DNA from 4 places in the Ensifer sp. D2-11 genome. Region 2 is predicted to be linked to each of the others. Evidence: predicted binding sites of a transcription regulator. Region 2 holds the regulator's gene; each other region holds the start of a gene.
The links. Region 2 encodes PhoB, which activates phosphate uptake and scavenging genes when phosphate is short. Its sites were predicted from a motif close to TGTCATNNANCTGTCAT; they were not measured.

Region 1: M1D34_RS09325 (esterase-like activity of phytase family protein) is a predicted target of PhoB. The motif match lies at 4,905-4,921, and genes of this name have one in related genera.
Region 3: M1D34_RS04120 (BtaA family protein) is a predicted target of PhoB. The motif match lies at 4,800-4,816, and genes of this name have one in related genera.
Region 4: M1D34_RS11785 (inorganic phosphate transporter) is a predicted target of PhoB. The motif match lies at 3,097-3,113, and genes of this name have one in related genera.

What each region holds. Positions count from the first base shown of each region.
Region 1 covers NZ_CP096433.1:1,919,899-1,927,254, reverse strand. Annotated here, with positions in the region: gene clpX (ATP-dependent Clp protease ATP-binding subunit ClpX) at 108-1,385, shown strand; gene lon (endopeptidase La) at 1,858-4,278, shown strand; gene hupB (DNA-binding protein HupB) at 4,500-4,772, shown strand; gene M1D34_RS09325 (esterase-like activity of phytase family protein) at 5,003-7,195, shown strand.
Region 2 covers NZ_CP096433.1:2,718,298-2,725,653, reverse strand. Annotated here, with positions in the region: gene pstC (phosphate ABC transporter permease subunit PstC) at 1-736, shown strand, start outside; gene pstA (phosphate ABC transporter permease PstA) at 733-2,055, shown strand; gene pstB (phosphate ABC transporter ATP-binding protein PstB) at 2,069-2,884, shown strand; gene phoU (phosphate signaling complex protein PhoU) at 2,971-3,684, shown strand; gene phoB (phosphate regulon transcriptional regulator PhoB) at 3,795-4,478, shown strand; gene M1D34_RS13105 (GcrA family cell cycle regulator) at 4,573-5,094, opposite strand; gene M1D34_RS13100 (hypothetical protein) at 5,246-5,491, shown strand; gene M1D34_RS13095 (aspartate aminotransferase family protein) at 5,505-6,704, shown strand; gene argF (ornithine carbamoyltransferase) at 6,779-7,356, shown strand, end outside.
Region 3 covers NZ_CP096433.1:862,103-869,458, forward strand. Annotated here, with positions in the region: gene M1D34_RS04100 (DMT family transporter) at 1-369, opposite strand, end outside; gene M1D34_RS04105 (lytic murein transglycosylase) at 540-1,757, opposite strand; gene M1D34_RS04110 (glycoside hydrolase family 25 protein) at 1,894-2,679, opposite strand; gene M1D34_RS04115 (class I SAM-dependent methyltransferase) at 2,841-3,506, opposite strand; gene M1D34_RS04120 (BtaA family protein) at 3,503-4,753, opposite strand; gene M1D34_RS04125 (serine hydrolase domain-containing protein) at 5,097-6,458, shown strand; gene M1D34_RS04130 (lytic transglycosylase domain-containing protein) at 6,496-7,356, opposite strand, start outside.
Region 4 covers NZ_CP096433.1:2,436,704-2,444,059, forward strand. Annotated here, with positions in the region: gene M1D34_RS11770 (DUF3422 family protein) at 1-1,146, opposite strand, end outside; gene M1D34_RS11775 (FadR/GntR family transcriptional regulator) at 1,361-2,152, shown strand; gene M1D34_RS11780 (NUDIX hydrolase) at 2,429-2,935, shown strand; gene M1D34_RS11785 (inorganic phosphate transporter) at 3,118-4,623, shown strand; gene M1D34_RS11790 (16S rRNA (uracil(1498)-N(3))-methyltransferase) at 4,639-5,376, shown strand; gene M1D34_RS11795 (glutamate--cysteine ligase) at 5,514-6,887, shown strand; gene M1D34_RS11800 (DUF937 domain-containing protein) at 7,024-7,356, shown strand, end outside.

The DNA.
Region 1 (7,356 bases), 800 kb from region 2:
TGAGTACTCCCAAGAGCCTTGGGCGGCGCCTGGAGCCGACGTGCAAGGCGAACTGAGTGTCCGTGATATCTTTCCGAAGGTGTCCGGCGTGCTGGAAGGAAGTGGAAATGAGCAAGGTCAGCGGTAGCAACGGCGGTGACTCGAAGAATACCCTCTATTGTTCGTTTTGCGGCAAGAGCCAGCATGAAGTCCGCAAGCTGATTGCCGGACCGACCGTGTTCATCTGCGATGAATGCGTCGAACTCTGCATGGACATCATCCGCGAAGAGAACAAGACCTCGATGGTCAAGTCCCGCGACGGCGTTCCGACGCCGCAGGAGATCATCAAGGTCCTCGACGAATACGTCATCGGTCAGCAGCAGGCCAAGCGCATCCTGTCGGTCGCCGTGCATAACCACTACAAGCGCCTTGCACATGCGGCAAAGAGCAGCGACGTGGAGCTGGCGAAGTCGAACATCATGCTGGTCGGGCCGACCGGCTGCGGCAAGACCTATCTGGCGCAGACGCTCGCCCGCATCATCGACGTTCCCTTCACGATGGCCGACGCGACGACGCTGACGGAGGCCGGCTATGTCGGTGAGGACGTCGAGAACATCATCCTCAAGCTCCTGCAGGCGGCCGATTACAACGTCGAGCGCGCCCAGCGCGGCATCGTCTACATCGACGAGGTCGACAAGATTTCCCGTAAGTCCGACAACCCGTCGATCACTCGCGACGTTTCGGGCGAGGGCGTGCAGCAGGCGCTTCTGAAGATCATGGAAGGTACCGTCGCCTCGGTACCGCCCCAGGGCGGCCGCAAGCATCCGCAGCAGGAATTCCTGCAGGTGGATACGACGAATATCCTCTTCATCTGCGGCGGCGCTTTTGCGGGCCTCGACAAGATCATCTCCGCCCGCGGCGAGAAGACGTCGATCGGCTTCGGCGCGACCGTGCGCGCTCCGGAAGACCGGCGCGTCGGCGAGGTGCTGCGCGAGCTAGAACCGGAAGATCTGGTCAAGTTCGGCCTCATCCCGGAGTTCATCGGGCGCTTGCCGGTTCTGGCGACGCTCGAGGATCTCGACGAGGATGCGCTGATCCAGATCCTGTCCGAGCCGAAGAACGCTCTGGTCAAGCAGTATCAACGGCTTTTCGAGATGGAAGACGTCGAACTGAACTTCCACGAGGACGCGCTGCGTGAGATCGCCCGCCGTGCCATCGTCCGCAAGACCGGCGCACGCGGCCTGCGTTCGATCATGGAGAAGATCCTGCTCGACACCATGTTCGAACTGCCGACGCTGGAAGGCGTTCGCGAAGTCGTCATTTCGGACGAGGTCGTCAAGGGGACGGCGAGGCCGCTCTACATCTACTCGGAGCGTTCCGAGGAGAAGACCAACGTTTCGGCTTGAGGCCACAGTGCCGCGCGTCTTCTCGGGCGCGCAACGCCGCTCACGATTGTTTGAAGAGCCCGCCGCGTGCGGGCTTTTTCATGGTGCGCCGTTGCGATCGTGGCGGCGAAGGGGTGGGGAACCGGCGTTTTGGAGGACGGCTCTGCAGGCGCCGTTCCGGCCCGTTCGCTCGAATGTTTCAGTTCAAAATCATGGTGATCGCACCAATCGATTGTTGCTAAAGTGCCGCAACAACGCGATGATGTGCCGATTCAATGGATGCGTATTTGCGGACCGCGATATCCGGGCAGGTCGCAAGGTCTGCAACAGCATCCGAGCTTAAAGGTCGGGGATTATCCATGAAGGCGGGGATTGCGCCGTACCTTGAAAAGGCCTCTCTTGCACTCCACTTTCATGTACGAAATGTGACAGCCGGGAGTGCCGTAGAGGCTCCCGGAAACGGGCCCGAACATCGGGACGGAAAGGAAATGATATGACGAACAAAACGTCTCCGGCGACTGAAAGCGCGACCTATCCGGTTCTGCCGCTGCGTGACATCGTGGTCTTCCCCCACATGATCGTGCCGCTCTTCGTCGGCCGGGAAAAGTCGATCCGTGCACTCGAAGAGGTCATGGGTACCGACAAGCAGATCATGCTCGTGACCCAGATCAACGCTACGGATGACGATCCGGAACCCTCCGCCATTTACAAAGTCGGCACGATTGCAAACGTGCTGCAGCTTCTGAAGCTCCCCGACGGCACCGTGAAGGTTCTGGTCGAAGGACGGTCGCGTGCCGAGATCGAGCGCTATACGCCGCGTGACGATTTTTACGAGGCCATGGCCCATGCACTGCCCGAACCGGACGAGGATCCGGTCGAGATCGAGGCGCTGAGCCGTTCGGTCGTTTCCGAATTCGAGAGCTATGTGAAGCTCAACAAGAAGATTTCGCCGGAAGTCGTCGGCGTCGCGAGCCAGATCGAAGACTACTCGAAGCTCGCTGACACCGTCGCATCCCACCTGTCGATCAAGATCGTCGAAAAGCAGGAAATGCTGGAGACGACGAGCGTGAAGATGCGCCTCGAAAAGGCGCTCGGCTTCATGGAAGGCGAGATTTCGGTTCTTCAGGTCGAAAAGCGCATCCGTTCGCGCGTCAAGCGCCAGATGGAGAAGACGCAGCGCGAGTACTACCTCAATGAGCAGATGAAGGCGATTCAGAAGGAGCTCGGCGACAGCGAGGACGGCCGCGACGAGATGGCCGAACTCGAAGAGCGCATCTCCAAGACGAAGCTCTCCAAGGAAGCCCGCGAAAAGGCGGATGCGGAGCTGAAGAAGCTGCGCCAGATGAGCCCGATGTCGGCGGAAGCGACTGTGGTCCGCAACTATCTCGACTGGCTGCTGGGCCTGCCCTGGGGCAAGAAGTCGAAGATCAAGACCGATCTCAACCACGCCGAAAAGGTGCTGGATACCGATCACTTCGGTCTGGACAAGGTAAAGGAACGTATCGTCGAGTACCTGGCGGTGCAGGCCCGTTCGTCCAAGATCAAGGGGCCGATCCTGTGCCTCGTCGGTCCTCCCGGCGTCGGCAAGACGTCGCTCGCCAAGTCGATCGCCAAGGCGACCGGCCGCGAATATATCCGCATGGCACTGGGCGGCGTTCGCGACGAGGCCGAAATTCGCGGCCATCGGCGGACCTATATCGGCTCCATGCCGGGTAAGGTCGTCCAGTCGATGAAGAAGGCGAAGAAGTCCAATCCGCTCTTCCTGCTCGACGAGATCGACAAGATGGGCCAGGACTTCCGTGGCGATCCGTCTTCGGCGCTTCTGGAGGTGCTCGATCCGGAACAGAACTCGACGTTCATGGATCACTACCTGGAGGTGGAATACGACCTCTCCAACGTGATGTTCATCACCACGGCGAACACGCTCAACATTCCGCCGCCGCTGATGGACCGCATGGAAGTCATCCGCATTGCCGGCTATACCGAAGATGAAAAGCGGGAGATTGCCAAGCGGCACCTGCTGCCGAAGGCGATCCGCGATCATGCGCTCCAGCCGAACGAATTCTCCGTGACCGATGGCGCCCTTATGGCGGTTATCCAGAACTACACGCGAGAAGCGGGCGTGCGCAACTTCGAGCGCGAGCTGATGAAGCTGGCGCGCAAGGCGGTGACGGAGATCCTCAAGGGCAAGACCAAGAAGGTCGAAGTGACGGCCGAGAACATCCACGACTATCTCGGTGTGCCGCGCTTCCGCCATGGCGAAGCCGAGCGCGACGATCAGGTCGGGGTGGTCACCGGTCTCGCCTGGACCGAGGTCGGCGGCGAACTGCTGACGATCGAGGGCGTGATGATGCCCGGCAAGGGCCGCATGACGGTTACCGGCAACCTGCGTGACGTGATGAAGGAATCCATTTCGGCAGCGGCATCCTATGTCCGCTCGCGCGCGATCGATTTCGGCATCGAGCCGCCGCTGTTCGACAAGCGCGACATTCACGTCCACGTGCCCGAGGGCGCAACTCCGAAGGACGGTCCGTCCGCCGGTGTGGCCATGGCGACGGCGATCGTGTCGGTGATGACCGGTATCCCGATCTCCAAGGACGTGGCGATGACGGGTGAAATCACCCTGCGTGGACGCGTCCTGCCGATCGGTGGTTTGAAGGAGAAGTTGCTGGCGGCTCTGCGCGGCGGCATCAAGAAGGTGCTGATCCCCGAGGAGAACGCCAAGGACCTCGCCGACATCCCTGACAACGTCAAGAACAGCCTCGAAATCATCCCCGTTTCGCGGATGGGCGAGGTGATCGCACACGCGTTGCTGCGGCTTCCGGAGCCCATCGAATGGGATCCGGCAAGCCAGCCGGCCGCCCTGCCGTCCGTTGATTCGCAGGACGAAGCGGGCACTTCGATTGCCCACTGAGGCAGTGCAGATAGGGTGGTAAGTGTGTCCCGCTTGCGCCCTTCGGCCAGAAAAACAAGGAAGACCGGCGTTCTGCCGGTCTTTTTTGTTGTAAAAGCACGCTGCAACCCTTGCATTCCAAGGGATTAGGCGCAATTGGGAATGGCAAGACGTGGGCATTGCTCTCGCAGCCCCGCCTTAAGAAGACAGTCGTTTCGAACCAGCATGAAAGGGGTGGAAACATGAACAAAAATGAGCTCGTGGCTGCCGTAGCCGACAAGGCCGGACTCTCGAAGGCAGATGCGTCTTCTGCCGTTGATGCAGTTTTTGAGACCATTCAGGGCGAACTGAAGAACGGCGGCGACATCCGCCTCGTCGGCTTCGGCAATTTCTCCGTATCGCGCCGCGAAGCCAGCAAGGGCCGCAACCCGTCGACGGGTGCGGAAGTTGACATCCCGGCACGCAACGTGCCGAAGTTCACGGCCGGCAAGGGCCTCAAGGACGCCGTCAACTAATTTACCGATTGAGCGGCGGGTGCCTCCGTCCGCTACTGGTTCATGTTCCATCTGTCGCGATACCGCCCAGGCGGCATTCGGCAGGTTGATTGAGGCCCGGTCATCCGGGCCTCTTTTCATTCCAAGCCTCGCTGTCATCCAGCTGTTACAGGACAGTTGCAAAAGCCTCCCGTCCGACGTTTTCGGACGCACGCGGAAGCGCAAAGGCGTGTCGCGACAAGGAGGGACAGATGAAAGCATTTTCCATCACCACGGCATTGGCCGCGGCGCTTGCCGCATCGACGGCGTCGGTCGTTCAGGCCGAACAGGTATTCAACCGCATCGTGTCCTTTGCGGTGGCCACGAATTTGCCCGAGGGAGCCGAGCGGAACGCGCCGACATCGGCCGAAATCATCACCGCAAGCGAAGACGGCAATACGCTGATCTATTCCGACAGTCCCGGCAAGCGCATCGGGTTCATCGACATCACCGATGCCAAGGCGCCTGAGGCAGGCGGTATCGTCTCTTTCAGCGGGGAGCCGACTTCGGTCGCGGTAGCCGGCGCCAAAGCGCTCGTTGCCGTCAACACGAGCGAAAGCTTTACCAAGCCGTCCGGCGTGCTCGCCGTGGTCGACATTGCCGGGAGGAAGGTGGACGCCACCTGCGATCTCGGTGGCCAGCCGGACTCGGTGGCCGTGAACAAGGATCGGACGCTTGCCGCAATCGCGATCGAGAACGAGCGCGACGAGGACGTCAATGACGGGCAGATCCCTCAGATGCCTGCAGGCGATCTCGTGATCCTGTCGCTGAAGGACGGGGCGGCCGATTGCGCGACGATCAAGCATGTGACGCTGACCGGTCTCGCCGAGGTCGCCGGCGACGATCCCGAGCCGGAGTTCGTTGCCTTCAACGGCAGGGACGAGATTGCACTCACCCTCCAGGAGAACAACCACATCGTCGTCATCGACGGCAAGTCCGCGACCGTGAAGACGCATTTCCCTGCGGGCACGGTCGATCTCGAAGCTATCGACACCAAGCGTGACGGCTCCATCGCCTTCACCGGCGAGCAGGCGGGCCGCAAGCGCGAGCCCGATGCGATCAAGTGGCTCGACGACGATCGTCTGGTCGTCGCCAATGAGGGCGACTATGAGGGCGGGAGCCGCGGCTTCACGATCTTCGACACGACCGGGAAGGTCCTCTACGAATCGGGAGCAGGCTTCGAACGCGCTATCGCGTCGATCGGCCACTATCCGGAAAAGCGTTCCTCGGCGAAGGGCGTCGAGCCGGAAGGCCTGGAACTGGCGCAATTCGGCGAAGACAAGCTTTTCTTCGTTCTGTCCGAGCGTGCCTCGATCGTCGGCGTCTACAAGGATACGGGCGGCGAACCGGAGCTCGTGCAGCTTCTGCCCTCCGGCGTTTCGCCCGAGGGCGCTGTCGCCATTCCCGGGCGCAACCTGTTTGCGACCGCCAACGAGGTCGATCTCGTAGAAGACGGCGGGGCGCGGTCGCATGTCATGATCTACGAGCGCGGCGAGGGGGAGGCTGCCTATCCGCAGATCCGTTCCGTGGAGAAGGACGGGCTGCCCATCGGCTTCGGGGCGCTTTCCGGTCTTGCCGCTGCCGACAAGCCCGGCTTCCTGCATGCGGTCAACGATTCCGTCTTCTCGTCGCAGCCGACCATCTTCACGATCGACGCTACGCAGAAGCCCGCGCTGATCACGGAAGCCCTGCCGATCACCCGTGACGGCGCTCCCGCCCAGAAGCTCGACATCGAAGGCATCGCCAATGATGGCGAAGGCGGCTTCTGGCTCGCTTCGGAAGGCAATTCCGACAAGCTCTACAGCCACGCGCTGCTGCACGTGAACAAGAAGGGCGAGATCAAGCAGGAGATCGCGCTGCCGGAGGAATTGCGCGCCAACGAGATCCGCTACGGCTTCGAAGGCGTCGCAGTCGTGGGCGAAGGGGATGATCAGGTTCTCTGGATGGCTGTGCAGCGCGAATGGAAGGATGACGAGAAGGGCTTCGTCAAGCTCGTCTCCTACAAGCCGTCGAGCAAAGAATGGGGCGCCGTGCGCTATCCGCTTGAAAAGTCGGAGGAAGGCTGGGTCGGCCTGTCGGAAATCTCCGTTCATGGAGACTACGCCTATATCGTCGAGCGTGACAATCTGATCGGCGAAGCCGCCAAGCTCAAGAAGCTCTACCGCGTTGCGCTTGCGGATTTGAAACCCGCGGCGCTCGGCGGGGAACTGCCTGTCGTGAACAAGGAAGAGGTGCGCGACCTCATTCCGGACCTGCAGTCGCTCAACGGCTATGTCGTCGACAAGGTCGAAGGCTTTGCAGTCGACGCGGCCGGCAACGGCTATGTCGTCACCGACAATGACGGCGTCGACGATTCCTCCGGCGAAACGCTGTTCTTCTCCATAGGCGCGATGGACGCCATGTAAGCGTCCCATCCCCGAGAAAAAGGAAGAGGCCGGGACATGACGTCCCGGCCTCTTCCGTTTGACATTCGAAAGGAAGCTCAGAGCGGGATGAGGAAAAGTGTGCGCGGTTTTCCGCCCGCATCCCGCTCCAACCTTTTGGAGTCGATCACGTTCATGTTTTT
Region 2 (7,356 bases):
CCAGTTCGGCCTGCTGCCGCTGCTTGCAGGCACGCTGTATATCGCCTTCGTGGCGATGCTTTTCGCGGTGCCGATCGGGCTCTTCGCCGCCATCTACATGGCCGAGTATGCAAGCCCGCGGCTGCGTTCCACGGCCAAGCCTCTCCTGGAAGTGCTCGCCGGCATCCCGACGATCGTCTACGGCTTCTTCGCGCTGGTCACTGTGGGACCTTTCCTGCGCGACATCTCCGCGCAACTGAACGGTCTCGTCACCGGCAACTACCAGAACTTCATTCAGGCCCAGAGCGTCATCACCGCCGGCATCGTCATGGGCATCATGCTCATCCCGTTCGTTTCTTCATTGTCCGACGACATCATCACCCAGGTGCCGCGGGCGCTGCGTGACGGCTCGCTCGGCCTCGGTGCGACGCGCTCGGAAACGGTGAAGAAGGTGATCCTGCCGGCAGCACTTCCCGGCATCGTCGGCGCGCTGCTTCTGACGGCATCGCGCGCGGTGGGCGAGACGATGATCGTCGTGCTCGCTGCCGGTGTCGCGGCGCGCATGCAATTGAACCCTCTAGAGCCGATGACCACGGTGACGGTCAAGATCGTGAATCAGCTGACGGGCGACCTCGAGTTCACCTCGCCGCAGACGCTGGTCGCCTTTGCGCTCGGCATCACGCTCTTCGTCATCACGCTCGGCCTCAACATCTACGCGCTCTACATTGTGCGCAAATATCGGGAACAGTACGAATGACCGAATTTGCCTCCCCGACGGTAAGGGTCTCCACCCGACCTGCCGCAAGCCGACGCGATATCGGCATCAAGCGCCGCTATGCGGCGGAGCGCCGCTTCCGTGCCTTCGGAATGAGCGCCATCGCCATCGGTCTGTTCTTCCTCGCGGTTCTCCTCTGGAGCGTCGTTTCGAAGGGCTATACCGCCTTCCAGCAGACGACGATCACGTTGCCGATCGAGTTTTCCGAGAAGGTGATCGATCCGAAGAACGAACGGGCGACCGATCCGAAGCAACTCTATACCGCCAACTACCCGCTGCTGGTGCGCGAGGCTCTGGTAAAGCAGCTCGGCCTCGATCCGTCGAAGCGGCCGCTGGTGAAGCAGGCGGCCGATATGGTCTCCGCCAGCGCCCGGACGCAGCTGCGTGACATCGTCGTCGCCGATCCGTCGGTCATCGGCAGGACGATCCCTGTGACGCTGCTTGCCGAGGCGAACATCGATTCCGCGTTCAAGGAACAGATCGACCTGTCGGTCGACGAAACCAAACGCAAGGTGAAGGATGAGCAGGTCGCATGGATGAACCAACTTGCCGAGGCCGGCGTGCTCAAGAAGAGCTTCAACACCGGCATCTTCACCTTCGGCGCGTCGAGCCGGCCTGAAGCGGCGGGTGTCGGCGTCGCCCTTCTCGGCTCGCTCTACATGATGCTGATCGTGCTCGTTCTGTCGCTGCCGATCGGCGTCGCCGCCTCCATCTATCTCGAGGAGTTCGCGCCGAAAAACCGGCTGACGGACCTGATCGAGGTGAACATCAACAACCTGGCGGCCGTACCGTCCATCGTCTACGGCCTCCTCGGGCTTGCCGTCTTCGTCAACTTCGCTGGCATGCCGCGCTCGGCAGCACTCGTCGGTGCCTTCGTGCTGACGCTGATGACGCTTCCGACGATCATCATCGCTACCAGGGCGGCCCTGAAGGCAGTGCCTCCGTCGATCCGCTCCGCCGCACTCGGCCTCGGCGCATCGAAGATGCAGACCATCTTCCATCACGTGCTGCCGCTTGCCATGCCCGGCATCCTGACCGGCACGATCATCGGCCTCGCCCATGCACTGGGCGAAACGGCGCCGCTGCTTCTGATCGGCATGGTCGCCTTCGTCGTCGACTTTCCGGGGTCGCCGCTGGAGCCGTCCACGGCGCTGCCGGTGCAGATCTACATGTGGGCGAACGAGGCAGAGCGTGCCTTCGTCGAGCGTACGTCCGGAGCGATCATCATTCTCCTGATCTTTCTCATCTTCATGAATCTCGGGGCAATTCTCTTGCGGCGTCGCTTTGAGCGTCGCTGGTAGTGGGGTAAGGACTATGAACATCATGTCGGAAGCTGCAGTCGAAAAGGCTCTTGACCAGAAAATGAATACGGTGCCTTACAAGATGATCGGCAATGATGTGTCGGTCTATTACGGCGAAAAGCGCGCGCTCTTCGACGTCAACCTCAACATCCGCGAGAACACGGTCACGGCGCTGATCGGTCCCTCAGGGTGCGGCAAATCGACGTTTCTGCGCACTTTGAACCGCATGAACGACACGATCGAGAACTGCCGCGTGACCGGCAAGATCACGCTCGACGAGGACGATATCTACGATCCGTCGATCGACGTGGTGGAGCTGCGCGCCCGGGTCGGCATGGTGTTCCAAAAACCCAATCCGTTCCCGAAGTCGATCTACGACAATGTCTCCTACGGGCCGCGCATCCATGGCCTGGCACGCACCAAGGCCGAACTCGACGAGGTCGTGGAAACGAGCCTGCAGAAGGCCGGGCTCTGGAACGAGGTGAAGGATCGGCTGCAGGAGCCGGGCACCGGACTTTCCGGCGGTCAGCAGCAGCGCCTCTGCATCGCCCGCGCCGTCGCGGTCAGCCCGGAAGTCATCCTGATGGACGAGCCCTGCTCGGCGCTCGATCCCATCGCGACCGCGAAAGTCGAGGAACTCATCCACGAATTGCGGGCGAATTTCACGATCGTGATCGTCACCCACTCGATGCAGCAGGCGGCGCGCGTGTCGCAGCGCACGGCCATGTTCCATCTCGGCAATCTCGTCGAGGAGAACGATACCGACAAAATGTTCACCAACCCGGACGATCAGCGCACCCAGGACTACATCATGGGCCGCTTCGGCTGATGGCGAGAGGGGCGGCGCTTTTCCGTCCCTCCCGGTTTAAGATCGACCGAGCCATTCAGAACGGCGGGTCTCCCGAGGAAACGAATATGTCTCACGCACACATCATGTCCGCCTTCGACGAAGAGTTGAAGTATCTCACGCGCCGCATCTCCGAGATGGGCGGTCTTGCCGAGCAGATGGTCGCGGACTCCGTCCGTGCGCTCGTCAATTCCGATCTTGCTCTCGCCCAGAAGGTTATCTCCGACGACACCATTCTGGACGACGCGGAACGGCAGATCGGCGAAAAGGCGATCGTCACCATTGCCAAACGCCAGCCCATGGCCTCGGATCTACGGGAGATCATGGGTTCGATCCGTATCGCCGCGGACCTGGAGCGCGTCGGCGATCTCGGCAAGAACACCGCCAAGCGCGTGATTGCCGTCGCCGGTTCGGGCATACCGCGCAAGCTTGCGCGCGGCCTCGAACACCTGGCCGAGCTCGCGCTCGTTCAGTTGAAGGAAGTCCTGGACGTCTACGCCTCCCGTTCGCCGGAAAAGGCGAACAGCATTCGCGAACGCGATGAAGAGATCGACGCGATCTACACTTCTCTGTTCCGGGAACTGCTGACCTACATGATGGAAGATCCGCGCAACATCACGCCCTGCACGCATCTTCTTTTCTGCGCCAAGAACATCGAGCGTATCGGCGATCACGCGACCAACATTGCCGAAACGATCTACTACATGGCGACAGGCGCCCAGCCGCAGGGCGAACGGCCGAAGGACGACATGACGTCGACATTGGGTTCCGTGACGGACTGAGATCGCCCGGCATCCGGGCCTATGCAGAATTTGTTCCGGCCGCTTTGGCGCGGCCTACCACCGTGCGCGGCGGCATGACGGCTGTCGTGCGTAGGAAGGAGTCCTACTGAATGTTGCCGAAGATTGCCGTAGTCGAAGATGAGGAAGCCCTAAGCGTTCTCCTGCGCTACAATCTCGAGGCAGAAGGCTTCGAGGTCGATACGATCCTTCGCGGCGACGAGGCGGAGATCCGCCTGCAGGAGCGCCTGCCCGACCTTCTCATCCTCGATTGGATGCTGCCCGGGGTTTCCGGCATCGAGCTCTGCCGCAGGCTGCGCCAGCGGCCGGAAACGGAGCGCCTGCCGATCATCATGCTGACGGCGCGCGGCGAGGAGAGCGAGCGCGTGCGGGGCCTTGCCACCGGGGCCGACGATTACGTCGTCAAGCCCTTCTCGACGCCGGAACTGATGGCGAGGGTCAAGGCGATGCTCAGGCGCGCCAAGCCCGAGGTTCTGTCGACGCTCCTGCGCTGCGGCGATATCGAGCTCGACAGGGAGACGCACCGCGTCCACCGCCGCAGCCGTGAAGTGCGCCTCGGCCCGACGGAGTTCCGGCTGCTGGAATTTCTCATGTCCTCACCGGGGCGCGTCTTCTCCCGTTCACAGCTCCTGGACGGTGTCTGGGGGCACGACATCTATGTCGACGAACGGACCGTGGACGTCCATGTCGGACGTCTGCGCAAGGCACTGAACTTCTCCAACATGCCCGACGTCATCCGGACGGTGCGCGGCGCGGGCTATTCGCTGGAGAGCTGAGACCGAAGGTGCCGGCTTACGGCATGGCAAAGAAAAAAGGGGCCTTTACGGCCCCATTTTTCGTCGTGCATCCAGAGCGGAATGAGCAGGCGCCTCAGCGCATGCGCCGGCGCTCGGCAGAGGGCTGGTAGGCCAGCCGGGCATGAAAGGTGCAATAGGGAGAGGCTTCCGGGGAGTCGTTGCCGCAGAAGTGGAACTCTTCCTTGAGCGGGTCGCCGATCGGCCACTTGCAGGTGCGTTCGGTAAGCTCCGTGAGCTCCAGCCGCCGCGACATCGGCAGGACGATATTCCTGTCGATCTGCAGCTCCTGGTCGATCGCCAGGTCGACGGCGAGCTCTTCCTTGAGCGCGGTCGCACCGGCCGTGCGGGTTACGGTGCGGGTTACGGAACGCGCAGCATAGTTCGGTGCGCGCGGGGCAGACGTCGCCCGTTTGGGGCGGGCTGCAGCGGCCGTGCTTCCGCCGGCCTTGGCGCGCCCGGGCAGGCTCAGCCGATGAACCTTGCCGATGACCGCGTTGCGGCTGACGCCGCCCAACTGCGCCGCGATCTGGCTGGCGCTCAGGCCCTCCGACCACAGCTTCTTCAGTTTCTCGACCCGCTCGTCAGTCCAGTTCATCTCTGCACTCCCCGTTCTCGGCGTTGGGATGGCGGAATCCGTCACCGCTCTCCGGGAAAAACCCGAAGATTCAACGCGATAATACTTTTGGTGACTAGGTCCGCCGCATGCGTCTAGTAATTGAATGTTAACCTACCGGCAGGGTGACTCCGTGGCAAGAGTCGCCGGAATCGCGCCGAATCGATTTCGCGGTTTTCCCCAACTTGCTGTCGGAGCGTTGCATTTTTGCAAGTCCCAGAGTGCGATTTTTTCGCGCTTCGGAATCGGTATCCGCAAAGCGCCTGCAAACCTTGGTTTTGTTGACATCGCGGTGCGAAATGGGAATAGTGCCTGTCGCCGCCGCAAGGCGGCATTTTTGATTTTTATCGGGCCGAACGGTCCGATGCCGCCGGAATGAAGGAGAGCTCGACATGGCCGCAACCACGCCGCTTTACGACACCTATCTGCGCGCGCCGTTGCGTTTCGAGCGAGGTGAAGGCGTTTGGCTGATCGCCGAAGACGGCACGCGCTATCTCGATTTCGCTGCCGGTGTCGCCGTGAACTCGCTCGGCCATGCCCATCCTCATCTCGTCGAGGCGCTGAAGGCGCAGGCCGACAAGGTCTGGCATCTGTCCAATCTCTACGAGATTGCGGGGCAGGAAAGCCTTGCGCGGCGGCTGACCCAGGTGACCTTCGCCGATCGGGTGTTCTTCACCAATTCGGGTGCGGAAGCGCTCGAATGTGCGATCAAGACGGCGCGGCGCTATCATTTCGCCAAGGGGCACGTCGAGAAGTTCCACGTCATCACCTTCGAAGGTGCTTTCCACGGCCGCACGCTCGCGACGATCGCCGCCGGCGGACAGCAGAAATACATCGAGGGCTTCGGGCCGAAGGCGCCGGGCTTCTATCAGGTCCCCTTCGGCGATATCGGCGCGGTCAAGAACGCGATCAATGAAGAAACCGCGGCGATCCTTGTCGAGCCGATCCAGGGCGAGGGCGGCATTCGGACGGCATCGAAGGAGTTCATGCAAGGGCTGCGCGAACTCTGCGACGAGTTCGGCCTGCTTCTGATCCTTGACGAGGTCCAGTCCGGTGTCGGCCGGACCGGCAAGCTCTTCGCCCATGAATGGGCGGGCATCAAACCCGATATCATGGCCGTCGCCAAAGGCATCGGCGGCGGCTTCCCGCTCGGCGCCTGCCTTGCGACGGAAGCGGCGGCCGCCGGCATGGTGGCGGGCACGCACGGCTCGACCTATGGCGGCAACCCGCTCGCAATGGCGGTCGGAAATGCCGTGCTCGACGTCGTTCTCGCCGAAGGCTTCCTCGATCAGGTGCGCGAGGTGGCTCTCGTCTTCCGTCAGGGGCTCGCTTCGTTGAAGGATCGTTTTCCGGACGTGATCGAGGAAATCCGCGGCGACGGGCTGATGCTCGGCATCAAGGCGAAGGTGCCCTCCGCGGACCTTTTGAAGGCGATCCGCGCCGAGAAACTGCTCGTCGTCCCGGCCGGCGAAAACGTTCTGCGCCTGTTGCCGCCGCTGATCACCACCCCGGCCGAGGCGCGCGAAGGACTGGCACGGCTCGAACGCGCCGCGGAGGCGGTGAGCGGCAAGAGCGGCAACGCCGCGGCTTGAGCGCCCGAAGGTTTCGGATCGAACCGGCCCGGGCGGGGTCGACAAACGGATTCTACGACAGGAAACAAGGCAGTATGACCAGACACTTCCTCGATCTCTCGGCCATGACGGCCACCGACCTCAGGACCATCATCGACGATGCCCGCGTCCGCAAGTCGGCGACCAAGGCAGGGACTGCCGAGAAGCCGCTTGCCGGCAAGATGCTCGCGATGATCTTCGAGAAGCCGTCCACCCGCACGCGTGTTTCCTTCGATGTCGGCATGCGCCAGCTCGGCGGCGAGACGCTGTTTCTGTCGGGTACCGAAATGCAGCTCGGCCGGGCGGAGACGATCGGCGATACGGCGAAGGTCCTGTCGCGCTACGTCGACGCGATCATGATCCGCACGACCGACCACCGCCGGCTTCTGGAGATGGCGGAGCATGCGACCGTGCCCGTCATCAATGGGCTCACCGACGATACGCACCCGTGCCAGATCATGGCCGATATCATGACCTTCGAGGAGCACCGGGGACCGGTCAAGGGCAAGACGATCGCCTGGACCGGCGACGGCAACAACGTGCTTCACTCGCTGATCGAAGGCTCGGCGCGCTTCGGCTACCGCATGAACATGGCCGTGCCGCTCGGCTCCGAACCGCATGACAAGTTCCTGAA
Region 3 (7,356 bases), 1.8 Mb from region 2:
GACATTGGCGATGAGCACCGTCCAGACCGGGGTCGTGGCGTTGAGGATTGCCGCGAGACCGGCGCCGATATGCGTTTGGCCGAGAAAGATGAAAGCATGCGGAATGGCGTTGTTGATGAGCCCCATGAGCAGGAATTCGCGCCAGCGCCCGGCGAGCGCCGGATATATGCCGTGTCGGCCCCGAAGATAGAGGTGCAGGGCGAGGGCGGCGAGGCCGAGACGCAAAAGCACGAGCGTGAAAGGCGGCACATGGGCAACGGCGACCCGGGCGAAGAAGAAGGAGCCGCCCCAGATGAGACCGAGCAGCCCGAGCAATGCCCAGAGGCGCATGGTCATGTGGGTGCTGATGGAATTTGCGGATGAAGCCATATCTTGCCTGCGCAGCAGCTACCGCATCGGCCCGAAAATCGGACGATTTTCGGAAAGCACGATGCGTCGGCTGAATCTAAGCCGGGATAGGAGCCCGACAATTCTGAATTGTGCAAGCAGTATTGCAGCGAAGCGGGTGTTGCCACCCGCTTCTTGTGTCCTGCAAAAGGTTAAAGCGCCTCCAGCAGGCCCGGTGTTGCCCACCCGTCGGCGGGAATCCCGAGCTTCAACTGCTCCTTCTGCAGCGCGGCCCGCGTGCCCGAGCCGAGAATGCCGTCGATTTTGCCGACGTCATGCCCAAGTGCCTGCAATCTGGTCTGCAGGGCCTTCATCTCGGCGTCGCCGAGCCCCGGTTCCGGATTTCCCTGTTGATAGGGAGGCGCACCGGCAAGCCGGGTCGCGAAATAGGCGGCGGAGGTCGTGTAGATGAAGGACTGGTTCCACTCGAGATAGATCTTGAAGTTCGGGTAGGTCAGGAAAGCAGCGCCTTTGCGGCCCTGAGGGAGCACCAGCGAGGCTTCGAGCCCACTATTGGAGGTGTTGCCGTCACGCGGCGCGACACCGAGTGCGAACCAGTCGCCGGCGGTCATGCCGGGCTGCAGGCCGGTCTTTTCCCATGGCAACTGCTCCGGAACGCGGACCTCCTGAATCCATGGTTCCCCGGGCTTGAAGCCCAGGCTCTGGATGAATTTCGCCGCCGTCAGAATGGCATCCGGAGAACTCTTCTTGAGATTGACATGGCCGTCGCCGTCGCCGTCGACGCCATAGGCGATGATGTCCTCAGGCAGCATCTGTACCTGACCGATCTCGCCCGCCCAGGCGCCGGTGGTCGCCGCGGGATCGAGATCGCCGTGCTGCACCATCTCGATTGCGGCGAGAAGCTGCGGCCGGAACATTTCCGGGCGGCGGCAGTCATGCGCCAGCGTCACCAGCGCATCACGCGTATTGAAATCGCCCTGCACGGCGCCGAAGTCGGTCTCCATGGCCCAGAATGCGGTGATAACGGGCGCCGGTACGCCGAACTCCTGCTCGGCCCGGGCAAAGACGTCGGCATATTCCCGCATCTTCTGCGCACCGATGTCGAGGCGCGACTTGCTGACGGTACGCTTCGAAAACTCGGTGAAGGTCTGCTTGAACACGCCCTGAGCGCGGTCGCGGCTCAGCACCTTCTGGTCGATGGCGGCGCCTGCGAGCGCCCGATCGGCGACGTCTGCGGGGATGCCCTTGGCGACCGCTTCGGCCTTGACGCCCTCCAGAAAGGAGCCGAGGTCGCCGCCGCACGCGGCGGCTGGGTTCCCCGGCTGAGCCGGAGCTTGCGCCAGGGCCGGCGCGCCGGCGATCGCAAGGAATCCGAGGGAGAGAAGGGCTTTGCGCGCTGTGGCTGTCATTACAATTCCTTTCCATGCCGGCCGCACAGGAATGCCGCCGGGCCCGAAGTCTGTCGAGAATGAAATCTATCGATGCTCTCTCAGAGCATTATGACCGAATGAAGAAAATGCGGACCATGCCGCCGCGTCCTCTGGTCTATCTTGCCTGCGAGACGGTCGCGACCCACTTCTGCCAGTTCCTGGCGGAACCGGCGAAGGCGTTGATGTCCGTGCTGCCCTGAATGCCGGGGATCACGCCGGTGCTGGTATATTGCCAGAAGGCCCAGCGGCGTTCGACGTAGATGTCCTTCGGGTGCTTGGCTACCGAGCGCACCCAGAAATGATAGTCGTTGAAGGCGCCGACCAGATTGTCATGGTGGAAGTCGACGGACGTGTAGATGATCGGCCGCTTGCCGTAATGGGCCTCGAGCCGATCCATGAACCGCTTCATTTCGGACCGCACGGTTTCCGGCGCCGGCCGGTGACGGCAGGTCTTGGATTCGCCATTCCATTCGACATCCAGGACGGGCGGCAGGTGGACGGCGCTCTTCGGCACGTTGGCGATGAACCAGTCGGCCTGGGCGTCGGCGGTGGAGCAGAAATAATAGAAATGATAGGGCGCGTAGGCGAGGCCGACGGCGCGCGCCTGCTGCCAATATTCGTGGAAGCGCGAGTCCACCCGGTCCTTGCCCTCGGTTGCCTTGATGAACGCGAAGGACACCCCGGAATTCTTAACCTTCCGCCAATCGATGTCGCCGTTCCACTTGGAGACGTCGATCCCGTGAACGCTGTGATGGTGCGGCGTGCGGCCGCCGAAATCCTGCGGATCGGTGTCGTGGAAGCGCGGCTGAATGGAGGCCGTCTTGACGAGATCGTAATCGGTGGAGGTACAGGAGGAGAGAATGGTGGCGATGGGCAGCAATGCCAGGAGAAGCCGGCGCATGGGGGTTCCGTTTCGAGACGAACGACGATCCTGCCTCACGCGATGGTTTCCATGATTGGTGATGTCCCCCAGGGAGGCGTGACCTCCTTTTCACCATATCATCGTAAAAATTGCGTTAGCTCAAGTGTGAATTGCAGCCGAATGCAATCCGCCACCGTCCGCTACGGTGCCGCGCGGCGATAGACGACAAGCCAGGCATAACCTCGTCCCAGCGATCTGACCTCGAGCGCCGCTCCGTTTCTCTCGGCTCTTTTGCGCATCACATCGAAAAGCGTTTCGCGCGGCGTGACGTGGAAGCGTCTGAGCCAGGCCTGGAGGAAGCGGCGGAAGCCGGCCGGCCAACCTTCCTGCTGGCCGAAGTCGGCGATATGCAGCGAGCCGCCCGGCTTGAGCGCGGCAATCGCGGCATCGACCGCCTTTTCCCATTCGGGAACCATGGAAAGGGCGTAGGAAATGACGATCCGGTCGAAGCCTTCCTGATCGAATGAGGCGGCGGTGAAATTCGTCGCGTCGGCGACCCGCAACACTGCGTCCGGCCGATTTTGGCGCCGGAGCTTGGCTTTGGCGGTCGCCAGCATTTCGGCCGAGATATCGAGGCCGAAGAGGCGCGCACCGGGGTAGAGATCCCCGATCACGGCGAGATTGCGGCCCGTGCCGCAGCCGACTTCCAGCACCGATGCGCCCGGCGGCGGGTTCAGTTCACGGATCAGCGTGTCACGGCCGAAGAGATAGTATTTGCGAGTGAAATCATAGATGTACCGCTGGTAGCGATACATGCGGTCCATCAGGTGAGCGTGGCTTTCATTCGCGGTCTGCACGGCGCTCATGCTTTCTTCCGGTAGATGTGGAAGCCGCCATAGATCGCCGACCGGTCTTCAGCGCCGAGCCTCATCGAAGTCTCGGCATCATAGTGCCACTGATCGAGGAGCGTGGTGGAGAGGCGCCCCGGCAGGATGCTCGCTTCGGCCGCCGTGCGGAAGATCACGACCGCGCCGGCGTCGGCGGTGCGGGTGATCTCCGTCCAGAGGTCGTTCAGCTGCTGGTCGGTCATCCAGTCCTGTGCGTCGAGGAGCACGTAGCGGTCGACTGAGGCGGCGGGCTTGCCGGCGAGAAGCTCCGTGAAGCTCGCATGGTGGACCTCGACGCGCTCCGCATTGTCGCGAATCGCTTCGTATCGCGATGCCTGAAGATAAGGCGGCAACTCGCCCTCATCCGGCCGCGGGTAGCGCCGCGCAAAGGCCTGCCAGGCGAAGTAGTTATCGCGCAAGGGAAAATGACAGGTCAGCTTTTCCAGGCGATTGCGCAGCACCGCGGCGACGGATTTCTCCCGGCTCAGGCTCGCGAGTTCGTCGAACTGCTGTGGCGGGATGCCGAGGCCGAAAAGGGAGCTCTTGCGGCTGGTGATCCAACGGATGACCGGACGCTCGAAGAGCGGAGCGAGCTTGTCGTCGAAGAACTGCCGCTGCTCGCGCATGGAGCGCGCCTTGACGAAATCTTCCGGATTGATGCCGTGCAGCCGTGCGAGAGCATGGCTGGCGGAAATGAAACGGCCAAGCAGGCCGGTACTGTAGATGTTGCGCCCGAAGACGCCGATGCGCCGGCGGCCGGTGAGATCTCGGCCGTTCCAGTAGGCGCGGGTTGCCGGATCGAGCTTCGGCGCGAGGAACACGTCGTAGGCCTGGCCATTCGTGCGCGTACCTTCGACGGCGAGGAACCGCACCACGTCCTTGTGGCTCGGCAGGTGGCGAAAGGCAGACAGCTTCAGCCGGTTGAGCGCGATGTGATGGGGGTTGAGATCGACCACGTCTATCCGGGCAGGCTCGGCGGAGAGATAGGTCAGCATGTTGCAGCCGCCGGAACCGATCGTCACGATCCGATGTCCGGGACGGATCTGCATCGCTTCCATGTCGACAATCGGGTCCTCCCAGATCTGCGGGTAGACGAGTCCGGAAAAGAGCAGCCCGAACAGGCGTTCGGAGAGACCGGCGGGGGAGAGAGCTTTATGCTGCAGGAGTGCGCTTTTCAGTTTCGGATTCTTCTTGCCGAAGCCGGCATCCGGGGCGAAGTCGGTCATCTTGCCTGTCGTCCAGTTGAAACTGAGCCGCTTCTAAGGTGACTCGGCTACACTTTGATGACGAGGTTTCGCACAGGGGCTTGCAGGGATTCGGGTATTGCCTCTCATCTGCCTGCCGGCACCTTCTCCCCGCAAGCGGTGCGAAGGAGACTCGCGGCGACCACCAGGCCCTTCCGACAAAGCGGTTGCGGTGACGGCATTTTGCGACGAAAGGGCAAACCGGAGGAGAGGTCATCCTCACCACCTGAGCCTCTGCTGCCGGATACAAGACGCAATAGTCATGTACACTGGTCAGACGGGCGAAAGCGCTGTAGCACTTTATAAAAAGGGCAGGAGGGCGAGAATGAAGGGTCTGCTGAAGACGCTTGGCGGGCTGGTTGTGGCTACGCTCGCGGGCCTCGTTGGCTGGCTGGCGCTGTTCCCGCCTGAACTCCTCAAGGTGGGCGATGGCTATGCCGCCAAGATCGTCTGCTCCAATGTGTTCCTCGCGGGACGCGATCCGCAGGAAGTGCTGGCGGAGGACGTGCAGGCGCCTGGCCACCCGCTCCTGGAGCTCGTGCGCGTTTCGGTCGATCGGGAAGAGCAGAGCGTAACGGCGCGTCTCCTGGGCTTTGCCGCCCCAGGCCGCGCCGTCTACCGTCCGGGCCGCGGTTGCGCCAATGTGAGCGGAGGCAGCGCCGAGGCCATCGCGGGGATGCGCGGGACCGAGTCGGCAACGGCGCCGCTCGCCCCCGATCCGAGCCTCGACTGGCCGGACGGGGACAAGCCGGACATCGACCCGGCCATTCAAAAGCTTGTCGAAGATCCGGCACTGGCAGGTCCGGGCATGCGTGCAATCGTGGTCGTCAGGGATGGCAGGCTGGTCGCGGAAACCTATGCGGCGGGCTTCGACCGGAACACGCCCCTGCTCGGCTGGTCGATGACGAAGTCCGTGACGGCGGCGATCATCGGCCGGCGCATTGCCGAAGGGCGGATGGATCTGGCCCAGACCAATCTGGTGACCGAATGGAACGGCGACGACCGGGCTCGCATCAAGCTGACGGACCTTCTCGCGATGCAGAGCGGGCTCGATTTCAACGAGGATTACGGCGACGTCACGGACGTGACGCGTATGCTCTATCTGGAAAGCGACATGGCCGGCTTCGTCGCCTCGAAGCCGCTGGAGGCGGCTCCGGGCACGAAATTCGCCTATTCGAGCGGCACGAGCAATCTTCTGTCCCGGCTCTGGATGCAGACATTCGACGATCCGGCCGAAGCGCTTTCCTATCCGCGCGAGGCGCTCTTCGCTCCGCTCGGGATGACGAGCGCCGTTATGGAGACGGATGCAAGCGGAACCTTCGTCGGCTCTTCCTACATGTATGCGTCGGCACAGGATTGGGCGCGCTTCGCCGAGTTTCTGCTTCAGGACGGAAGCTGGAAGGGGAGGCGGCTCCTGCCGGAAGGTTACGTGTCCTTCATGCGCACGCCGACTGCGGCTTCCGGGGGCGACTACGGGGCCGGCCAGGTCTGGCTCCAGGAAAACGGCACCCGCGCCGGAACGGCGAATTTCCCGCCCGATACGTTCTGGATGCTTGGACATGACGGGCAGGCGATCATGATCGTCCCCTCGCTTCGCCTCGCGGTCGTCCGCCTGGGGCTGACACCGTCGCGCCTCGGCTACGACGTGCAGAAGCTGAATTCGAGGATAATCGACGCGCTCGATTGAATGATGTCTGGCAGATAGGCCAGCCGCTGGTCGCGGCTTACCTCATATTCAGCTCGTCGAGCATGCCCTTGCGCTTGGCATGGTAATAATAGCCGCTGGCATAGAGCCTTACCGCGCCGTCGTGCTGGTTGTCGGCAACCATCCACGCTCCGCGCAGGTACTTCGTCGCGTATTTGAGGTTGGTTTCCGCGTCGAAGAGACCTTCGGCCGGGCCCTCATAGCCGAGACCCTTGGCCGTGTTGTAGCGGATCTGCATCAACCCGTAATTGCCTTTGCTGTAGGCTCGCGGGTTGTAGTTGCTCTCGCGCCTGACCACCCGGTGCACCAGCTCGAGCGGCAGACCGTTCAGCTCGGCATAATGTTTGATCAGCCTGTCAAGCTCCGGCCGCGAGCTGGTCGGTGTTTTTCCGGGCTTCAGCGAATCGGGAATGACGCTTGCGACCGCGCCGACTGCGGTGCCGATCACGCCTGTCTTCGGGCGCTCCGTCGGAACGATCATGCGCTTGGCGACAAGTGTTTCCAGGCCGACCGGCTCGCCGGTGTCGAAATCCGATTCCCACGAGGCGGCGACCCCGATGAACGGGACCGACTGTCCGGCGCCTTTTTCGGGCACCGGCGGCGCGGCTGCCGGGGCGATACCTGCCGAGGCGGGTGTCGCCATGGCCACTTCAAAGGGCTGTGCGGGTTTGGCCGCCGGCACGGCTACCGACTGGGGAGCCGCGAAAGCGAGGGTCGTGTCTGTCGCGGGCGCCGTCTGCGTTTCGCCGGCGGAACCGGTTCCTGCGGCGCTTGCCGGCACTGCCGACGAGGTTTGCGCGGTCAATGCGGCCGACGTGCTCGCCGCTGCGCCGATCGGCGCAGGCAGCGCGTAAGCCGTCGTCTCTGTGCCCGGCTTCGG
Region 4 (7,356 bases), 280 kb from region 2:
CTTGGCGAGGTAGCCGAAGAGCCCGACGACATAATAGGAGATCGCCGCCACCGACAGTCCTTCGACGGTCTGCTGCAGGCGCAATTGCAGCTTGGCGCGGCGATCCATCGAATTCAACAGGGCGCTGTTCTGCCGTTCCAGTTCGACGTCGATCCAGCTTCTCAGGAGAGCCGTAGCGCGGGCGAGCTTGCGCGAAAGGTTCGCCTGCCGCTCCTCGACCGACTGACAGGTGCGCATTGCCGGCGCCAGCCTGCGCTCGAGGAAGGTGCCGATCGTCTCGTAACCGGGCACCGGCGTCTCGGAAAGCGTGCGGATGCGTTCCTGGACAATGCCGTAATAGGCGCGGCTGGCGCCGAAGCGATAAAGGCTGAGGGCGGCACCCGCTTCGAGATCGGCGGCAAGGCGGGTGATCTCCGCCAGCATCTCGTCAGCCTCCTCGCGGACGTTTTCCTTCATGCGCTGCGTCACCGCCGTCAGGCCGTCCTCGGTGCGGCGGATCTCCGGCGACAGCGACTGGGCAAGCGGCAGGCCGAGGATGGCGAGCGTGCGGTAGGTCTCGATGTCGAGCAGGCGCTGCACCAGGGCGCCTGTTCCCGCCTCCGTCATGCCGCGATCGATAACGAGCACCTGGGTCAGCCCGTCGCCGTTCTGGCGAAAGTCGGTCACGAGCACCGCCTGGCCATTCTTGGTTTCGCTGTAACAGAGGCTCGTGGGATCGAAGGCGCCGATGGCCTCGCGGGTGTCCGGCGTATCGGGACGGATTTCCAGACGAATTCCGGAAATCAGCGAGCCCGGGGGCGAAAAACCGTCGCCGAACGGATGGATCGGCACCTCACCGCCGAAGCTTTCCGGCGCGGGCGCGTCCCAGAAATAGGTGGAGAATTCCGTGTGCCGCTCCCAGCGCAGCGTTCCCTGCCCCCAGGGGATCGCGTGGTGATTGGCGTCGCGACCGGGCGGGGCGATGCCGCGCGAGCGCGACAACTCGGACATCACGGCGTGATCGACGATCGACCCGCCCTCCGTCATGAAGGCGAGTTGAAAGATGACGCGCGGAGTCGTCACCAGTGCATAGGGCCGTGAATGGACCTCGCCGAGTGCCTGGGCGCGCAAGGGCGCCACCGGAAATGCAAAACTGCCCTTTGGCATGAAGCGCTTCTTCCCCCTCACGCGTTCATCATCACCTTCTTATCAACGGATAAGGTAAAAAGAACAGGGCGCTTTGACGCAGTTCGATCTTTGTCAACACCCGCAGAGTGGACAATCAATTTGACCACTTGATAGGCCCTGTTAGATTGCCGAATGGAAGCGGAGGCCGGCGAAACCTGTGCACAATGCCCTTGGCGCTCCGGGAGACGTGGCCGTGACCGAAAACCAGGACGACCTCTATGCCCGCATCAGCCATAGCCGGACGGCCGACGAGGTCGTGCAGCAGATCGAGCTTCTGATCCTCGAGGGCGTGTTGCGCGACGGCGATCGCTTGCCGGGCGAGCGAGAACTCTCCAGGCGCTTCGACGTGTCGCGGCCGATCCTGCGTGAGGCGCTCAAGGAGTTGGAGGCGCGCGGTCTCGTCGAGAGCCGGCATGGCGGCGGCACGTTCGTCGCCGACGTGGTCGGCCAGATCTTTTCCAAACCCCTGATCGAGCTCATCGGACGCCACCACAAGGCGACGCAGGACTATCTCGAATACCGGCGCGAACTCGAAGGCTTGACGGCGGAACTGGCGGCGACCCGCGCAACCGACTTCGACCGCGACATTCTTACCCGCGTCATCGAGCGCATGCGCTCCGCGCACAAAAGCGGCAATTTCGCCGAAGAGCTCGAAGCCGATATCGAACTGCACAATGCTATCGGCGAAAGCGCTCATAATATCATCCTGCTTCACACCCTCAGGGCCTGTTACAGGCTGCTGACCCAAGGCATCTTCTTCCACCGCAATTCCGTCTTCGGCGCGCCCGGCGCGCGCGACCAGCTTCTCGCGCAGCATGAGGCGATCTATGCGGCGATCATGGTCGGCGATCCACAAACCGCTAAGACAGCCGCGCAGAGCCACATCGATTTCGTCGCCACGGCAGCGCGCGAGGCCGAGCGCAGCGGAGAGTGGGTGCGCATTGCCCGTCTGCGCCTGCAGCAGCGCGATCGCTCCGGTTCCTGACCCGTCGCGCGCGACAAGCGCTAAAGTACGGATGGCGAGTGCCCCTTGGTAAAATTCCCGCCGATTTCCTACATATGGTCGTATGGGGCAGTGGTTCTGTCGGAACCGCGACTCCGCGCTTTGCGTTAGTTGGCTAATATATGGGTCCCGAAAAGGAAGAGCATGAATCCGAATGAATGCGGCGTGTTTTGACGAACGCATTTACAGCGGCATGCGACGGTTCATACTCGGGTCGCGCAGCGGCAACCACTGATTCGTTGAGGAGTATCGGGAATCTTGAACTTTCTGCACCGGCTCGCTTCTGATGTGCAACTCATGCTGCGTCGCCCGGCGCGAATGCAGTATGCGGCGCTGTGCTATCGGCTTGCCAGGAAGACGAATGCGCTGGAAATCCTGGTGATCACCAGCCGCGACACCGGCCGGTGGGTCATCCCCAAGGGGTGGCCGATGCAGGGCAAGCAGGCGCACGAGGTCGCCGAGCGCGAGGCCTATGAGGAGGCCGGGGTGAAGGGCAAGGTGCAAAGGGCCGCCATCGGCGCCTACTTTTATCAGAAGCGGAAGGATCACGGCCTCGAGATCTCCTGCAAGGTGCAGGTGCATGCGCTCGAAGTTGAGGATTTTTGCAAGAACTTCCCGGAGAAAGGCAGCAGGCGGCTGGAGTGGGTCGACTATCGTGAGGCGGCAAAGCGCGTTGCAGAGCCTTCGCTGAAAGAGCTTATCCTCGATTTCGGCAAACGCGCCGACCCCGACCCGGAGCAGCGGCCCAAGGCCTCCAGCAACTGACGGCGAGGGCGGAAGCCCACGGCATCTGCACCGGCGACTGGTCGAACACGCAAGGTCGCCGCAGGCTTCGACATGCCGGATCGGGTAACGCCCCGACCCACCCTTCATCCCCCCTCTTCAATTCCTCTTGAATACGCCCGTTTGTGCCGCTACTGGCGAATATTACAGTTGGAGAACAGCCATTGGCCAAGCCGCGACCGCGCCTCGAAAAGCTGACGCTCGACAAGGATCTCGACAAGTTCAGCCTTGCCGAGGAAGCGTCGCATCACGTCATGCGCAGGTTGGCTGCTCCCGGGCTTGCCGCTCTCTTCCTGATCCTCAGCATGGGCTTCGCGGCGAGCTATTTCACGGGCGCCTCCGGTGCGGCCGTGGTGGTGGCGGCTGCGGCGGTCGCGGGCTACATGGCGATGAACATCGGCGCCAACGACGTCACCAACAACGTCGGAGCGGCGGTCGGAGCAAAAGCGATATCGATGCCCGTGGCGCTGGGGATTGCGGCGGTGTTCGAGATCGCCGGAGCGCTGATCGCCGGCCGTAAGGTCACGCTGACCATCGAGGCCGGGATCATCGACGGCACGCAGCTGGTCGGCGCCGAAGGGCTGGTCTGGGTGATGCTGTCGGCGCTTATCTCATCGGCGATCTGGATCAATATCGCGACCTATTCGCGTGCGCCCGTTTCGACGACGCATTCGCTCATCGGCGGCATTATCGGCGCAGGTGTCGCCGCCGCCGGGCTTTCCAGCGTCAAGTGGTGGGCGATCGCCGGCATCACGGCGAGCTGGACGATTTCGCCCGTGCTCGGCGGGGTCATTGCCGCACTCTTCCTCGCCTTCCTCAAGGAGTTCGTCATCTACCGCGATGACAAGATCTCGGCCGCCCGGCGCTGGATGCCTGTCGTCCTCGGCGTCACCGCCGGTTCGTTCACGGCCTATGTCGCGGTCTTTGCCATCGATCATCTGGCTTTTGTCCCGCTTCCGACCGGCCTGTCGATCGGCGGGCTGGCCGGGATCGCTTGCTACATAGTGTCGAAGCCGTGGATCCACCGCCAGTCGGAAGGTCTCGAAAACCGCAACCAGTCGCTTCGCAAGCTGTTCCGCCTGCCGCTCATCTTCTCGGCCGCCCTGCTGTCCTTCGCCCATGGCGCAAACGACGTATCGAACGCGATCGGCCCGCTGTCGGCGATCGTCTCGGCCGTCGACGGCGTGATCTCGAGCGCGGATTCGGAGGCCCCCTTCTGGGTACTCCTCATCGGCGCACTCGGCATCTCGGTGGGTCTTCTGCTCTACGGTCCGCTGCTGATCCGTGTCGTCGGCGAGGAGATCACGCGCCTCAATCCGATGCGCGCCTTCTGCGTGGCGCTTGCGACCGCCGTGACGGTTCTGCTTGCCTCGGCTCTCGGCCTGCCGATCAGTTCCACCCACACGGCGGTGGGCGCCGTCTTCGGCGTCGGCTTCTTTCGCGAGTGGTACACGCGCCACTCGCAACGGCGGCTCGAATATGTCCGGCGCAAGACGGGCCAGACCGAATTCATGGAAAAGGGCGAGACGAATTTTGCGGAAGTGCGTCGCCGGCGCCTGGTGCGGCGCTCCCACTTCCTGACGATCGTCGCCGCCTGGGTCATCACGGTCCCCGTGTCGGCGCTGCTCTCGGCCTTCCTCTATCTCGTCCTCTCCGGCCTGTTTCTCTAGAAGGTACCGTTTCCGATGCGCGCCAATTTCCGCATGCAGCGACTGTTCATCGAGAACCCGCTCCACGCCGGAGCGAAACACGAAACCACCAGGGAGCAGTTCAACTATCTCATCAACGTCCTGCGCCTCGGTGAAGGCTCATCGCTTCTGGTCTTCAACGGCCGGGACGGCGAATGGCGGGCGGAGATAGCCATGCCGTCGCGCAAGCAGGCGGTTCTCGTCGCGGTCGAGCAGACGCGCCCTCAGCCCGCCCCTTGCGATCTCGTCTACCTGTTTGCGCCTCTCAGGGTAGGGCGGCTCGACTATCTCGTGCAGAAGGCGGTGGAGATGGGTGCCGGCGTTCTGCAGCCGGTCATGACGCAGCATGTCCAGGGCAAGATCGGCAGCCTCGAACGCGTCCGCGCCAATGTCATCGAAGCGGCCGAGCAATGCGGCGTGCTCGGCATTCCGGCAGTCGAGGAACCGCGCAAGCTCGAGGACCTCCTCGTGGACTGGCCGCGCGACCGGCGCATCGTCTTCTGCGACGAGGGAAACGACAGCCAGAATCCACTGCCCATCCTCGAGGGAATTGCCGAACGCCGGCTGGCGCTCCTGATCGGGCCGGAGGGCGGCTTTTCGGAGGCGGAGCGGGACCTGTTGCGGAGCCGTGACTTCGTGACGGCGATCCCTCTCGGGCCGCGCATCCTGCGCGCCGATACCGCGGCAGTGGCTGCGATGGCCGTCATTCAGGCGACGCTCGGCGACTGGCGATGAGCCGTCCATCCGCTTGCCCCTAGTTTTTTTGAGGGCATCTTGAAAGAAATTGACTTGCGCCGCACTTGATTACGGTTCAAGCACTCCATCCGATCCTGCTGACCCCGCAGGAGCCGCCCCAGGCAAAGAAGACGAACATGGCCCGAGACACTACCGACCAGACGCCGGTTACCTCTGTCGCTGAACTGACCGCCTATCTGGCATCGGGATCGAAGCCGAAGGAAAAGTTCCGGATCGGCACCGAACATGAGAAGTTCGCCTTCTTCAAGGCGGACAACAGCCCGGTGCCCTATTTCGGCGATGCCAGCATCCAGGCGCTCCTGAACGGTATGGCCGAAAGGAACGGCTGGGAGCCGATCATGGACGAGGGGAATGTCATCGGCCTTGCCGAGCCCTCGGGCAATGGAGCGATCTCGCTCGAGCCGGGAGGGCAATTCGAGCTTTCCGGCGCGCCGCTCGAGAACCTCCATCAGACCTGCAAGGAATCCAACCAGCACCTGGCAGTGCTTCGAGAAATCGCCGAACCGCTCGGCATCCGTTTCCTCGGCATCGGCGGCAGTCCGAAATGGAGCTTCGCCGAGACGCCGCGCATGCCGAAGTCGCGCTACGCCATCATGACGCGCTACATGCCCAAGGTGGGCAGCAAGGGCCTCGACATGATGTATCGCACCTGCACGATCCAGGTTAACCTCGACTTCTCCTCGGAAGAGGATATGCGGCGGAAGATGCAGGTCTCCCTGAAGCTGCAGCCGCTCGCCACCGCCCTCTTTGCAAGCTCCCCCTTCACCGAAGGTAAGCCGAACGGGCTGCTTTCCTGGCGGGGAGACATCTGGCGCGATACCGACAACCAGCGCTCGGGCCTGTTGCCGACGGCCTTCAAGCCGGACTTCGGCTTCAGCGACTACGTGGAATGGGCGCTCGACGTTCCCATGTATTTCGTCGTCCGCGGCGGGCATTATCATGACTGCACCCATGTCACCTTCCGCCAGTTCATGAACGGGGCGCTGAAGGGCGAAATCGCCGAATGGCAGCCGACGATGGGCGACTGGACCAATCATCTGTCGACCCTCTTTCCCGACGTCCGTCTGAAGCGTTTCCTGGAAATGCGCGGGGCAGACGGTGGTCCGTGGCGGCGGATCTGCGCCCTGCCGGCGTTCTGGGTGGGCCTGCTCTACGATGACGAGGCCCTGTCGGCGGCCGAGGAATTGACCCGCGACTGGGGTTACGAAGAGGTCCTGGCACTCAGAGATGCCGTGCCCGCAAAAGCGCTCGCGGCCGAATTCCGGTCGAGGTCGCTCTTCGATGTCGCACGCGAGGTTCTCACCATTTCGCGCAACGGTCTCAAGCGCCGCAACCGGCTGAACGGCGACGGCATCGACGAAAGCCAGTTCCTGGCACCGCTTGACGAAGTGCTGGCGAAGAAGGCGACGCTCGCGGAAGACATGCTCTCGCTCTATCACGGCCGCTGGAACGAATCGGTCGAACCGGTTTTCGCCGACTACCAATACTGAGCGGACCCTTTATCCGGACGGAGCGCCGCGGACAGGCTCGTTCCGCCCCCGTCCGGCGCTTTCGAAAAAGCGGTTTCCAGCCCTCCAATTCCCGTTATAGTGCAAGGACATGCGTCTCGTCCGGGAAGGAACGCCAATGGCACCGCTTTTTGACATGTTCGCTCAGGCGCAGAACGGCCACGCCATCGAACTGATGGCGAAGCAATTCGGGCTCGCGCAGGAGCAGATGGCGAAAGCCACGGCCGCGCTGATGCCCGCATTCTCCACCGGCTTCAAGCACAATGCCACGAACCCCTACGACTTCGGCGCGCTGCTGACGGCGCTCTCGACCGGCAATTACGCCCGGTATTTCGAAGACATCAGCCAGGCGTTCACACCCCAGGGCGTCGCCGATGGCAACGGCATTCTCGGCCAGCTTTTCGGCTCGAAGGAAATGTCGCGCGCGATCGCGGCGCAGGCGGCACAGATG